3 regions of the Rummeliibacillus sp. SL167 genome follow, and region 2 is predicted to be linked to each of the others. Evidence: riboswitches for the same ligand, from Rfam matches in the RefSeq annotation. Region 2 holds a riboswitch; each other region holds the start of a gene.
The links. Region 2 has a riboswitch for preQ1 ahead of FEZ13_RS12160 (QueT transporter family protein). Riboswitches for the same ligand answer to the same signal wherever they lie in the genome.
Positions count from the first base shown of each region.

Region 1: linked by a shared signal. The riboswitch ahead of FEZ13_RS05350 (VUT family protein) and the one ahead of FEZ13_RS12160 (QueT transporter family protein) in region 2 are both predicted to bind preQ1.
Region 3: linked by a shared signal. The riboswitch ahead of queD (6-carboxytetrahydropterin synthase QueD) and the one ahead of FEZ13_RS12160 (QueT transporter family protein) in region 2 are both predicted to bind preQ1.

Region 1 covers NZ_VCBM01000001.1:1,184,114-1,188,664, reverse strand. Annotated here, with positions in the region: gene purU (formyltetrahydrofolate deformylase) at 185-1,093, shown strand; gene queC (7-cyano-7-deazaguanine synthase QueC) at 1,262-1,942, opposite strand; gene FEZ13_RS05350 (VUT family protein) at 1,955-2,488, opposite strand; PreQ1 riboswitch class I at 2,724-2,768, opposite strand; gene FEZ13_RS19375 (hypothetical protein) at 2,968-3,135, shown strand; gene FEZ13_RS05345 (PadR family transcriptional regulator) at 3,281-3,643, shown strand; gene FEZ13_RS05340 (MFS transporter) at 3,630-4,463, shown strand.
Region 2 covers NZ_VCBM01000002.1:154,607-159,157, reverse strand. Annotated here, with positions in the region: gene FEZ13_RS12175 (ABC transporter ATP-binding protein) at 1-324, opposite strand, end outside; gene FEZ13_RS12170 (ABC transporter permease) at 317-1,339, opposite strand; gene FEZ13_RS12165 (ABC transporter substrate-binding protein) at 1,357-2,358, opposite strand; PreQ1 riboswitch class I at 2,656-2,700, shown strand; gene FEZ13_RS12160 (QueT transporter family protein) at 2,723-3,211, shown strand; gene FEZ13_RS12155 (long-chain fatty acid--CoA ligase) at 3,429-4,551, opposite strand, start outside.
Region 3 covers NZ_VCBM01000001.1:839,090-843,640, forward strand. Annotated here, with positions in the region: gene FEZ13_RS03790 (amino acid ABC transporter substrate-binding protein) at 1-174, opposite strand, end outside; gene FEZ13_RS03795 (FMN-binding glutamate synthase family protein) at 575-2,173, opposite strand; PreQ1 riboswitch class I at 2,419-2,461, shown strand; gene queD (6-carboxytetrahydropterin synthase QueD) at 2,713-3,186, shown strand; gene queE (7-carboxy-7-deazaguanine synthase QueE) at 3,179-3,907, shown strand; gene FEZ13_RS03810 (hypothetical protein) at 4,129-4,506, shown strand.

The sequences.
Region 1 (4,551 bases), on a different contig from region 2:
CAAGTCGTAGCTGGAAACCAACGAATTCTTCCTGTTTTTACAAGTAAGACAGGCTAATCAACACGCCTATGAAAGATAATAATAAAAAGAAATGAATAACTGTCATTGTGAAAAGAAAAAACTTGAATATTCACTGAAATTATTTGATAATTTAAGGTATATTGAAACTGGGAGATGTACTTAGATGACGAATAAACTTGAACATAATGAAAAGTTAGAAAATCATTCGAATAGATTAGAAAATCGAGCACGCCTGTTAGTAAAATGTCCGGATAAACCTGGTATCGTATCGGTATTATCTTCTTTTTTACATAATCACAATGCCAATATTATTGAGTCTAGCCAATTTTCAACAGATCCAGAGAACGGTACGTTTTTTATTCGCATTGAATATCACTGTGACAATTTGCCAGCAAAAGCTGTAGAAATGGAAAAGGAATTTGAAAGAATCGCAGAAGATTACCAAATGGAATATCATTTTTACTATCGAAATGTCCGTCAACGTTCTGCCATTTTTGTATCAAAAGAACCACATTGTTTGTTAGAACTTTTATGGGAATGGCAAAATGGCGATTTAGAGATGGATATTGCACTCGTTATTAGCAATCATGAAACGGCGCGTCCGATGGTTGAAGCATTAGGCATCCCATTCTATTATATTCCTGCCAATAAAAATATTCGCGAGCAAGTAGAAAAAGAACAAATTCGATTAGTGGAAGAATATAATGTGGATGTTTTAATTTTAGCACGCTATATGCAAATTTTAACCCCCGAGTTTGTCGATCACTTTAAAAATCGCATCATTAATATTCACCATTCATTTTTACCAGCTTTTATTGGAGCAAATCCATATCAACGTGCATTTGCGCGAGGTGTTAAATTAATCGGTGCCACATCCCATTATGTAACGAATGATTTAGACGAAGGTCCAATCATTGAACAAGATGTAGAACGTGTAGATCACCGTGATAATGCAGAACAGTTGAAAAAAATCGGTGCGCAAATCGAACGTCGCGTCTTAGTAAAAGCTGTCAAATGGCATATAGAAAATCGGATTATCGTGGAAGACAATAAAACGATTGTATTCCATTGATGTTTCAAATATAAAAAAACAGGATTCTCTAAAAATCCTGTTTCGTAAAATAATCCTTAATCAATTAAAAAAAATCTGCTCATTCTACTAGTTAGATATGAGCAGATTTTTTCTCTTCATTCAGAGTATTTTGATGCTAGGCATTTTCGCTTATTGCCAGAAACCCCTTTAAAATAGCGTCTTTTCTTTTTTCTTCATTTTCATATATTTTTGATAACCGTTTGAGCGCAACTGACACGCTGGGCATGTTCCACAACCATCGCCTTTAATACCATTGTAGCATGTTAAAGTCTTCGTACGAACATACTCCAATTTTCCCATCTCATCGGCCATTTTCCAAGTTTCTGCTTTATCCAGCCACATTAACGGTGTGTGGATGACAAGATGTTCATCCATTGCCAGATTTAATGTCACATTCAATGACTTGATAAAGTTATCTCTGCAGTCAGGATAGCCACTGAAATCAGTTTCGCATACCCCTGTAATAAGATGTTTGGCTCCTACTTGATTCGCTAAAATACCAGCAAATGATAAGAATAACAAGTTTCGTCCAGGAACAAAAGTTGAGGGTAATTCACCATTTTCTCCTGCTTTGACCTCAATATCATCCCGAGTAAGCGCATTAGGTGCTAACTGATTGAGTAAGGACATATCTAAAATATGGTGTTTCACATTCAATTCTTTTGCGATTTCTTTTGCACATTCGATTTCAGCTACATGTCGTTGCTGATAATTGAATGTAACAGCCTCTACTTCTTTAAAAGTTTGTAATGCCCAAAATAAGCAAGTCGTGCTATCTTGTCCACCACTAAATACGACGATTGCTTTTTCATCTCTTAACACTATCATTCATCTCCTGATTTAATTTGCCCATTCTATTTTGGAGAAATTGGTCAAACGAAGAACAAGTACTCCTAAGAATTGCATGCCAATTTTGATCATAAGTTGTCCCAAGATCGCCATCCAAACAGCGTCCCATGGAACCATGCCTGCACCAATTGGGGATAGACCAACAATGACGAAAATAGAAGAGTCCAAAATCCCTCCAAATATACCACTATATAAGATCCGTAAGTTGATGGATGTCTTTAATCTTGAATATATTTCAGTATCTGTTGTTTCGGAAACTGCAAAACTAATGGCACTTGCGAAAACAATCCACAGTGTATCGCCTAGAACATAGCTAGAAATCGCGGATAAGAATAACGCAAGACCAATGAAAAGATAGGTATTTTTTTTACCATATTTGTTTTGTACAAGATCACGTAAAATGAACGTAGCTCCAATTAGAAAAGAACCGTAAGGGATAATAAAGACACCCAATTGAAGTGGTGCAAACTTTGCTGTAATAACATTTGCTAAAACAATTGCAGCAAGATATAAGATGATTCTCATTGAAAAGTCTCCTTTTAAAAAATGAAGTACATGATAAATGGTCGTTGATCTATGGGATAAAACGAATGCGCTCATCCATGTACTTAAAAGTCAATGTTTTGAATAACAATTACGCTGGAGGCGTAATTGATGTAATCATCCTTTACTCTATAGAAAATTCATTTTTTCATCTCCTCCTGCCGTTCTAAAAAGGAGAATGCTAGAAAAATAAAAAAACTATACCCTAAAGATATAGTTATCCCTAGTTTTTTATAGAGGGTTGTTCTAGTACCTCTCCTGCTCTGTAAGCATTGTATTCGATTCAATAAAGATTCTATCACACTTTTGGGAGAAGAGTCTCACAAAAAGTCCCCCACAAGAAAAATAAATCTAATCAAATGATTTCCACGTTTAAATATTGGAGTGGAAATTTATTTTATACGATGTTTTTATCCTGCTTTAACGGGCAGTAAGACCTCTACCATAAGGTTTAGAGAGAAATGAGAAAGATAGGTGGGGGATCAACTGCCGCATGCGCCCGATTGGTTCCGGGCGAACAGAATGTTGGTCACTCAGGTGTTGCCACAGGACGTGGCGTTTTTCACTTCCGTTCCTCTATTTCAGTGGGGATGAAGAAAGCCTCCACTGATGGAAGTTTCACTTTATAGGCACCTTTATGCTGGAATTTAGGTGTAACTCTTAATGTACAATTTGTCATCAAACAATATAAGTAAAAAATGATTTGAACATGTTTTTTGCATTATAGTGTTATTAACATTATAATGCTATTAACATTTTAAAGGAGTGATTGTTTTGTCCAAACATTTGAATCGAAAGCAATCTCGCCATCTACCTGCATTCATATTACTTTTTTTAAGAAAGCAAAAATTATATGGCAGCCAAATATTAGAAATTTTTCAGACGATTAAACCGAAATCTATGCAGGTAGATGGAGGTGGGATTTATAGAGTTTTACGAGAATTAGAGGAGGAGGGTTTTGTTTCCTCTGAGTGGATCACAGAAGGCGAGGGGCGTCCTAAGAGAATATATGAAATCAATGAGTCAGGTCTTCAAGAATTAGATAAATGGTATGAAGACATCCTTGGAAGAAAACAAATGCTCGATTATTTTATAGAAAAATATGAAGAAGGACAAAAAGGTGATGGAAATGAATGAAAAAATAACTACTCATTCAGTAAATCCTTGGATCATTTTTATCTTTGTTACAATAGGCACATTTATGGTAAATATTGATAGCAGTATTATTAATGTTGCGTTACCGACATTACAAAAGACATTTCATGTTTCTATAGAACAAGTACAGTGGGTTATTGTAGCCTATTTGTTGTTGATTACTGGCATTCTTCCTTTCATAGGAAGTTTATCAGATCAAAAAGGAAGAAAACGTTTTTTTCTATTCGGTATAGTCATATTCATCATTGGGTCAACACTCAGTGCATTAGCCTTCAATCTTCTTTTTTTGATTGTATCTCGTTGCATTCAAGCTGTAGGAGCGGCGATGATTATGGGGAATGTGATGGGAATTGTAGCGAATATTTTTCAAAGGGGAAATAGGGGAAAAGCTTTAGGAATGATTGGAGCGGTCGTAGCAGCTGGTACAATTATTGGTCCTTCTTTAGGCGGTTTTTTCATCTCACAATTTGGATGGCGCTCTATTTTTCTGATTAATATTCCATTAGGGATTATTTCAATTTTAGGATCAATATTTTTCTTACCTTCCTTTGATTCAGAAAAAAAGCAAAAATTGCAATTTGATTTAAGTGGTGCATTGTTATTTTTCCTAGCAATGAGCACGTTATTGTTTTTCATTTCAAATGAAAAAACAATAGGATGGAGCAGTTTAGGTGGATTATCATTATTAATTATATCAGTGCTAGCATGGATTATTTTTGTACGTAGGGAAAAATCGGCAGATAATCCGATGATCAATTTAAAATTTTTCAAAAATAGAAAGTTTACCATTCAGGTGTGTTGATTATCTATTTTATTCCAATTAAATATAGACAAAAAGAGAGATTCCTCTTGTAAAATGTAAGTACGACCAAACATTTACGAAACGAGGA
Region 2 (4,551 bases):
TGAATAAGCGATTGCTAAGTTTTCCTCAATCGTCATTGTTGGCGCTGTACCTGCCATTGGATCTTGGAATACACGACCGATAAAATGCGACCGTTTATGTTCTGGCAGTCTAGTGACATCCTTGCCATTAATCTCAATCTTCCCAAGATCTGGTGTTAAGGCCCCTGAAATCATATTCATCATCGTAGATTTACCAGCACCATTACTACCAATAACAGTGACAAAATCACCTGTTTTCAACTCTAAATGAATATTATCTAAAGCAATTTTTTCATCGGGTGTCGCTTCGTTGAAGATTTTATTGATCCCTTCTAATTTAAGCACTCCTCTTCCCCTCCTGTTTCACTGCTCTAGCATGTTCAGCACGGCGTTTAGCTATGCGGGATTTCTCTTTTTGCTTTGCTCTTAAAGTTGGGATAACTAACGCGATCACTACTATAACAGCCGTAATTAGCTTCATATCACCTGTATCTAAAAATTCAACTTGCAATGCTAGTGCAAGAACAATTCGATAAATAATGGCTCCGAAAATAACAGCAAACGTTGTACGAGCAATTGTTTTGGTACCAAAAATAGCTTCACCGATGATAACAGAAGCTAATCCAATCACAATCATCCCAATGCCCATACCAACATCTGCAAATTTACCGTATTGTGCGATCAAAGCGCCTGATAGTGCAACTAGACCATTGGATAACCCCAAGCCTAAGATGGTTAATGTATCGGTGTTTGCAGAAAAGCTGCGGATCATTTTGCCATTATCACCTGTTGCACGAATAGCTAAACCAATTTCTGTTTTGAGGAACCAATCAAGGACAAACTTAATCGCAAAAGTCAAAATAAACATGATGAAAACTGTGCCCCAAGTATTTGGAACATGTTCAACTCCCATGTTTGATAACATACCATTGAAAGCTTTATCGATTCCTAGTTTTCCCCAGAATTCAGAGAATGCTGTGAATAATGAATCGGAATTGGCAAGTGGAATATTGGGTCGTCCAACAGCTGTATCTATTGTCAGCCCCATTATTCGTAAATTAATCGAATATAAAGCAATCATCATTAAGATCCCTGATAATAGTGAATTGATTTTTGCCTTCGTATGCAAAAGACCTGTAATGGAACCAGCAGCAAAGCCAGCCAATGCTGCACATATTGTGGAAATGATCGGATTGTATCCTAATGTGATCATTGTTGCTGCTGTTGCGGCACCTGTTACAAAGCTACCGTCTACTGTTAAATCAGGAAAATCTAACACTCGGAATGTAATATACACTCCGAGTGCCATGATTGCATAGATGATCCCTTGCTCGACTGAGCCGAAAATTGCTGTAAACATAAAGAATCATCTCCTATCTATTTAACTACTTCTGCTTTCCATTCATCTTTGACGTCTACGTCAATTTTATCTGCTGTTGTTTTGTTGATTTCAAGTTTTAATTTTGTAGGATATGCAACAGGGATATCTGCTGGTTTTTTACCATTTTTCAAGATTTCCACTGCTTTTTGACCTGCTTCATAACCGATATCATAATAGTTAAAGCCATATGCTCCAAGACCACCACGTGCTACAGAGTCAAGTTCCCCTACCATTACAGGAATTTTCTTATCATTTGCTACGTCTAGTACTGACTCAAGAGCTGACACAACTGTATTATCAGTAATGATATAAAAGGCATCCACTTTACCAACTAATGATTCTGTCGCCTGTTTTACTTCTGCTGATGTTGATGCTGACGCTTCAACAATTGTGATGCCCGCTTTTTTTGCTTTTTTTTTCGCAATATCTACTTGTGCACGAGAGTTTTGTTCACCTGAGTTAAACACCATTCCTACTTTTTTAGCACCTAATTGTTCTGATAAAAATTTAACTGTATTTGGAATAGCATCAGGATGTGTATCAACCGTACCTGTTACATTACCACCTGGTTTTTCCATTGATTTTACAAGTTCTGCACCAACTGCATCTGTCACCGATGTGAAAACAATTGGAATATCAGATGTTGCCGCAGCTACCGCTTGTGCACTTGGTGTAGAGTTAGCAAAGATTAGATCGACGCCGCTTCCTACCAAGTTATTGGCAGCTGTCGTATTAACACTTTGATCCCCTTGAGCGATTTCAGTTTGATATTCAACTTTTAATCCTGCATCCTTAAGAGCCGCTTTAAAACCTTTTGTAGCTTGGTTTAATGATGGATGTTCTACAATTTGTGTAATTCCGACTTTATATGTTTTGCCTTCTGTTGCATTAGAATCCTTTGTATCAGATGACGAATTATTTTTACTACCGCACGCAGCTAAAGCTAATACGATGATAGTTGTCATCAAAAGCAATGCGTACTTTTTCGTTTTCTTCATAATATCCCCCTCAAATTCTTGTTGTCTCTTATTCTTTTAGTAACTAAACACAGTAATTATTACAGAAGACTTTTATAACCGTCAATAATATTATGAATGTTTAAATTAGTTTATCGCGTTGAACTTCAACGCTTCACTGCGATGAAATGCTTGTTTATAAGGATTCTCCATACATTTTATAAAATGTGTCCGTTTTGTGAATCTTTTAAACAATCTACTGCGTTATACATTTCTATTTTCAAAAATATGATTTGACATTTCCATTTAATATATTTACAATGTAAATTTATTTCTAACAATATCGCGGTTCGAAACCATCCCACGTAAAAAAACTAGGGGGAACTAAAAATTGAAAGTAAAATCAATGGTTATCAACGGGATTATTGCAGCACTATATATTGCTGTAACAATGCTTGTCCAACCTTTTGGCTACAATGCTATACAATTTCGTCTATCAGAAATGTTCAATCATCTTGTTGTTTTTAACAAAAAGTATATGATAGGTATTGTTTTAGGAGTCTTCATCGCCAATCTGTTTTCACCGCTTGGTATGTATGATTTAGCATTTGGTGTTGGGCAATCGATCTTATCGCTTGCCATTACTATTTGGTCAGCTCGCTTTATTAAAGGACAGGCAACACGTATGATCTTTAATACGATCGTATTTACGATTATGATGTTCCTAATCGCCATAGAGATCCAACTTGTGGGAGATATCCCATTTGCACTTAAACCATTCTTATTGACATGGCTTACTTGCGCGGCTGGTGAATTTGCAGTCATGGCTGTAGGTATTCCTGTGATGATGCTATTAAATAAGCGCCTTCATTTTAATAAATTGATAGAAGAATAGACGGTTTACACGCAAAAAGAGCAATTTCTTTGAAACTTTCATTGAAATGCTCTTTTTCTTATTGTAGATATCTGAAAAACCTAATAGAGTGAAGCTTCCATCAGTGGGGGTTTTCTTCATCCCCCATCTATCTTTCTCGTTTCTCTCTATATCTTGAGATGGGGATCTTACTTGCCCGTTAAAGGTGGGATAAATCTATGAATGCATACATAATCTATCATGGTTTACGTCCTTTTACATCCTCACGAAGTTTGGCTTTCAAGAACTTTCCTACAGATGTTTTGGGAATCTCTTTTAAGAAAACGATATCATCAGGTATCCACCATTTAGCAAATTGTCCTTCTAAATGGGAAAAAAGCTCTTCTTTTGTTGCTGTGCTCCCATCTTTTAGAACTACACAGGCAAGTGGCCTTTCTTGCCATTTTTCATCTGGCACTGCAATCACTGCGGCTTCAAACACCCCTTCATGTGTCATCAAAGCATTTTCAAGATCCACTGAAGAGATCCATTCTCCTCCGCTTTTAATAAGATCTTTTACTCGATCAGTTATTTTAATATAACCCTCTGGTGTGATCACCGCGATATCACCTGTATATAACCAGCCATCTTTAAATGCTTCCGCGGTTCTTTCATCATTGTAATACTTATCCGCGATCCATGGTCCTCTTATGACTAACTCGCCCATCGTTTTACCATCCCACGGAGCATCTCCATCATCATTTACAATGCGTGTTTCGATTAATGGTACTGTTAAACCTTGGGTTGCACGAATATTTAGTTTATCTTCTTTTGACCATTGTTCTATTTCAGATGTATAAGTAGACAGGCTGACAATTGGCGTTGTTTCCGTCATCCCGTATCCTACGATAAATGGCACTTTATATTTTTCCTCAAAGGCTTTGATGAGTCCTTTTGGTGATGCAGATCCACCACAAACAATGGCACGCAGGGATGATATATCTCTTGGTTTTTCTTCTAATTCTTTTAATGCGCCTAGCCAAATCGTAGGTACACCCGCCGTTAAGGTCACCTTTTCTTGCTCGATTAGATCTAACAGCAACGCGGGTGTGAACATAGGTCCAGGCAATACTTGAGTTGTGCCAAAATTAACAGCTGCGAATGGTATTCCCCATGCATTGACATGGAACATAGGGACAACAGGCATTGCTATATCATTCTCGTGAAGTCCAAATGAATCTACTAAACCAAGTGCTAAACTGTGCAGCACTATACTGCGATGTGTATAAACAACACCTTTCGGAAATCCTGTAGTTGCACTCGTATAACACATTCCCGCTGGCATATTTTCATCTAAATCTTCTGGAAACTCATATTCTTCT
Region 3 (4,551 bases), on a different contig from region 2:
GTAAGTGCCTTCTGTTCCAATTTTTAAAACGCCTTCTTTTTTAATCGTATCGTACAAGTCTGTTGTTTTAGACGTTGAAGATTCCTTTTCATCTTTGTTGTTGTTTGAGCCACATGCTACAAGAACTAAAGTTAATGCAATTAGCAGTGACATAAGCGAAAAATATTTTCTCATAGTAACCTCCGAGTATTCTGATAGGATTTATAAAAAATCAATGGTTATCGTATCATTAATCTCTATGATTGTCAAAAAAATATGAATCTCGGCGTGTTGATGAGGGAAAGATAGGATGAATTATTGCTGAGGTGACAATAACGGATGGCAAGGTAACGATTCTCTTTGCTAGTTCACCATCATTAGAATCTTGCTGTGAATTGCATGTATTTATAAAAATTTTTAATATTTGTATGAAAGATTTGAGACCACTGAAAACTATCTTTTCATTGATAAGAAACTATTTTTTCTTTGATGATGAGTCAAAAGGTGATTTTTCTCCTATCTTTGAAAGCACATCGACTTTTTCAGTGGTGTCAATGGATGATAAATTGCATTTCAGACAACTCTATACGAGGTTTCACTTTATTATTTGTTGTTTAATTTTTTGAAGGATCGTTTCTAAAGAGATGACAACACCTTTATCATCTTTATACATAATATGTTCGGGCTTAAAATGGACAGGAGAATCGATGCCGGCAGCTGCACCAATACGAAATAGTCCCTTTCGAAGAGTAATAAGGTAATTTACTACCCTGTATTTTTTTTCATCAATGACCAATGCCTTTTGTAAATCAGGATCGGTAGTGGCAACTCCAACTGGGCAGGCGTTGGAATTGCATTTCATTGCTTGGATACAGCCTATTGTAATCATAAATCCTCTAGCGATATTGACTAAATCTGCTCCCATTGCGAGAGCAATAGCAATTCGATCGGGTGTAAACATTTTGCCGGAAGCGATAATTTTAACTTGATGTCGAACCCCATATTTTGTTAATGTTGCCACAACAATTGGCAATGCCGATTTAATTGGTAGACCAACACTGTCAATTAGTTCTTGGTAGGAGGCTCCGGTACCACCTTCGCCGCCATCAACGGTTATAAAGTCCGGTCCTTTTCCAGATTCTTTCATATATTTTGCTAATTCTTCAATACTGTCATTTCCACCCACAACAATTTTCATACCAACTGGTTTACCAGTATGATTTCTAATTTTTTCGATAAAGTCACACATCGTTTTTATATTATTAAACTGATGGAACCGATTTGGACTATCTACTGAATGATAGGGTTCTACTCTTCGGATCTTTGCCACTTCAGGTGTCACCTTTTCAGCATCAATATGTCCACCTCGTGCTTTGGCACCTTGAGCGAGCTTGAGTTCAAAGGCCTTGATCTCTGGGATTTCACTTTTCTTTTTTAGCTCATCCCAATCTACTTCTCCATTTTGATCTCGAATACCGAATAATCCAGGCCCAATTTGCATAATGATATCAACCCCACCTTTTAAATGATAGGGAGAAAGACCACCTTCACCTGTGTTCATCCATGTTCCTTTCGCTAAAGCCAATCCTTCCGATAATGTTGTAATCGCTTGATTTCCTAAGGAACCATAACTCATCGCTGACATTCCAATAAGGCTTTTTACGACAAATGGATGTTTGGTTTTAGAACCGATGACAATGGCATCATCATCATGTAATAAATAGGCAGATGACTCCTCATCCTCCCATTTTTCTTCTCGCTGTGAAAATAGTGGATCTTTCAATAAAATATATCGTTTTGTTTTGACTTTTACGTATTGATCCAATTTTAATTCTTCCGTTAACTTAGGAAACATATCATTACGAACATAAAAACCTCCTGTTTCAAAATCACGTTTTGAGCCAAAGGCAGCAACTTCTCTCATATATTTTGCTCCTTTTACAATATGCTCGTAGTCCAATCGTGAAAATGGTTTGCCTTCAAGATCTGTGTTAAACCAATATTGACGCATTTCAGGACCAATTTTTTCAAAAAAGTATCGGATTCTGCCGAGGGCTGGATAGTTTCTTAAAACGGCATGCCGTTTTTGATTTCGATCAAATACCATCATATATACTAGAAAAATAACAATAGTGATCATAACGATTGCTATTATAGTGAATCCAATAATCACGAGTCGATCTGCAATATTCATGAAAAGCCCCCTAAAAATTCATCTATCTTTATACTTAGCACTAATCTTGTCGAAATTTATAGCATTTATTCAATGGATGTGAAACATTGGATGCTAAAAGATATACGTACAACCTTGATTTACTGATAATAGAAAGATAAAATGAATACTATAATTAAACCCATTGAACTTATCCGCACAGTATTCTCTACTTAGTGCTTGTTTTTGAACTGGTGGAGATCTCACTTGCGAGGAAAATTGCATACGCTACAGAGGTTCTAGCTACCCTCTTAAAAAAACTAAGAAAACAGTACTTTTCTTAAGGTGCTGTTTTTTTATCCCGCATTAACGGGCAGTAAGACCCCCATCTCAAGATATAGAGAGAAACGAGAAAGATAGATGAGAGATCAACTGCCCGTAAGATTGGTTCGGGCGGGCAAGATGTTGGCCCCTCAGGTGTTGCCATAGGACGTGGCGCTTTTAACCTGAGTTCTTTTATTTCAGTGGGGCTGAAGAAAACCCCCACTGATGAAGTTTCACTTTATAAGGAGTTTTGAAATATGTATGACTTTGAAATTATCGATCAGTTACAAAAGATAGATGAAGATATTGATCGAAAGCAATTGAAATATCATTCGAAACGAGTGCTCGTTAGCAAAGAATTTACTTTTGATGCCGCTCATCATCTACACTGCTATGAAGGAAAGTGTAAAAATCTGCATGGTCATACGTATAAAGTTGTATTTGGTATCAGCGGATTCACAGATGATCGAGGTTTAACGATCGACTTTAATGATATAAAGAATATCTGGAAAGAAAAAATTGAAATTCATTTGGATCATCGCTATTTAAACAAGACACTTCCTCTAATGAATACAACAGCAGAGAATATCGTAGTTTGGATTTACGAAAAAATGGCAGAAGCTTTGCACAAGAAAAATTTAGGCAATGATGCTCGTGTTGAATTTGTACGTTTGTTCGAAACACCGACGAGCTATGCTGAAGCTAGACGGGAGTGGATGGAAATTGAGTAAAATTCCCGTGATGGAGATCTTTGGTCCCACCATTCAAGGTGAAGGAATGGTTATTGGTCAAAAGACAATGTTTGTTCGTACAGCAGGTTGCGATTATTCCTGCTCTTGGTGCGATTCTGCTTTTACGTGGGATGGTACTGGGAAAGAGCAAATTGTGCAAATGTCAGCTGAAGAAATATGGGATGAGTTAAAGCATATTGGAGGAGATGGTTTTTCGTTTGTAACCATTTCGGGAGGAAACCCTGCTTTATTGAAAAACCTCAGTGATTTGATATCTTTATTAAAAGAAAAAAATATACAGATCGGTGTAGAAACCCAAGGAAGCAAGTGGCAGGAATGGTTTTATGAAATAGATGCACTAACTATTTCTCCTAAGCCCCCAAGTTCAGGGATGAAAACAAACTTTGCGGTTCTCGATGAAATATTCGCAAAATTGAAAAGGGGACAGAATGATCACCAAGTTTCACTGAAAGTTGTTATTTTCAATAATGAGGACTATGAATTTGGTAAACAGGTTCATCATCGTTATCCAGATGTTTCTTTCTATTTTCAAGTTGGAAATGCTGATATTACTACAACTGATCATTTAAAGTTAGTCCATAAACTTTTACAAAAGTATGAATGGTTAATCGAAAAAGTTCTTTCGGATGATGATGTGACAAACGTGAAGGTACTTCCTCAATTACATACATATATATGGGGGAATAAGAGAGGCGTATAAAATAGGGTTTGTCGGTTTTTTCGTATAAACAAGAATGGATAAATGCCCCTTTTATCGTGTATCAAACAGGCAGTATGACTCAAGTAATGGGCAAAAGATAGGTAATGTGATAACTGCTTGAAAAGATCAAATGTTTTAACCTAACCCTGGTAGAGGATAAGGAAAAGGCTACACGAGATGAAGTTGCATTAAGCTATGCTGAATCGAAAGGAATGTAAGAATTGAATATTTTTAAATTAGTGAGTGGGTTATTGGGTGCCACATTATTAATGTGTTTTGACTTCTATCAGCAATGGACGATATGGAAAGCCTTTCCAAATATCACTTGGATGATAGTAGGGTTCGGATTATTATTGTTTAGTGTATATACGCCAGCGATCAAAGATAGAATGATGCATTTTTATGTCGAAGTGGCGGTGATGACTTATTTGATCGTATTAATGTTTATCTTGCCGTTAGCAGGCGGTAAGTCTTCTGTTGGTTTCAGTGTAAAGGAACCTTTTTTGTGGATCGTGATTTTATTAACAATATGGCAACTTGTGGCATATAGAAAACGAATTCTTCGACAATTGAAGGACCATCAAAAAAATGAAGCATGAAGTGGAGATTTTGGACTGTTCGTTTGTCTCACAGTATTGATATAG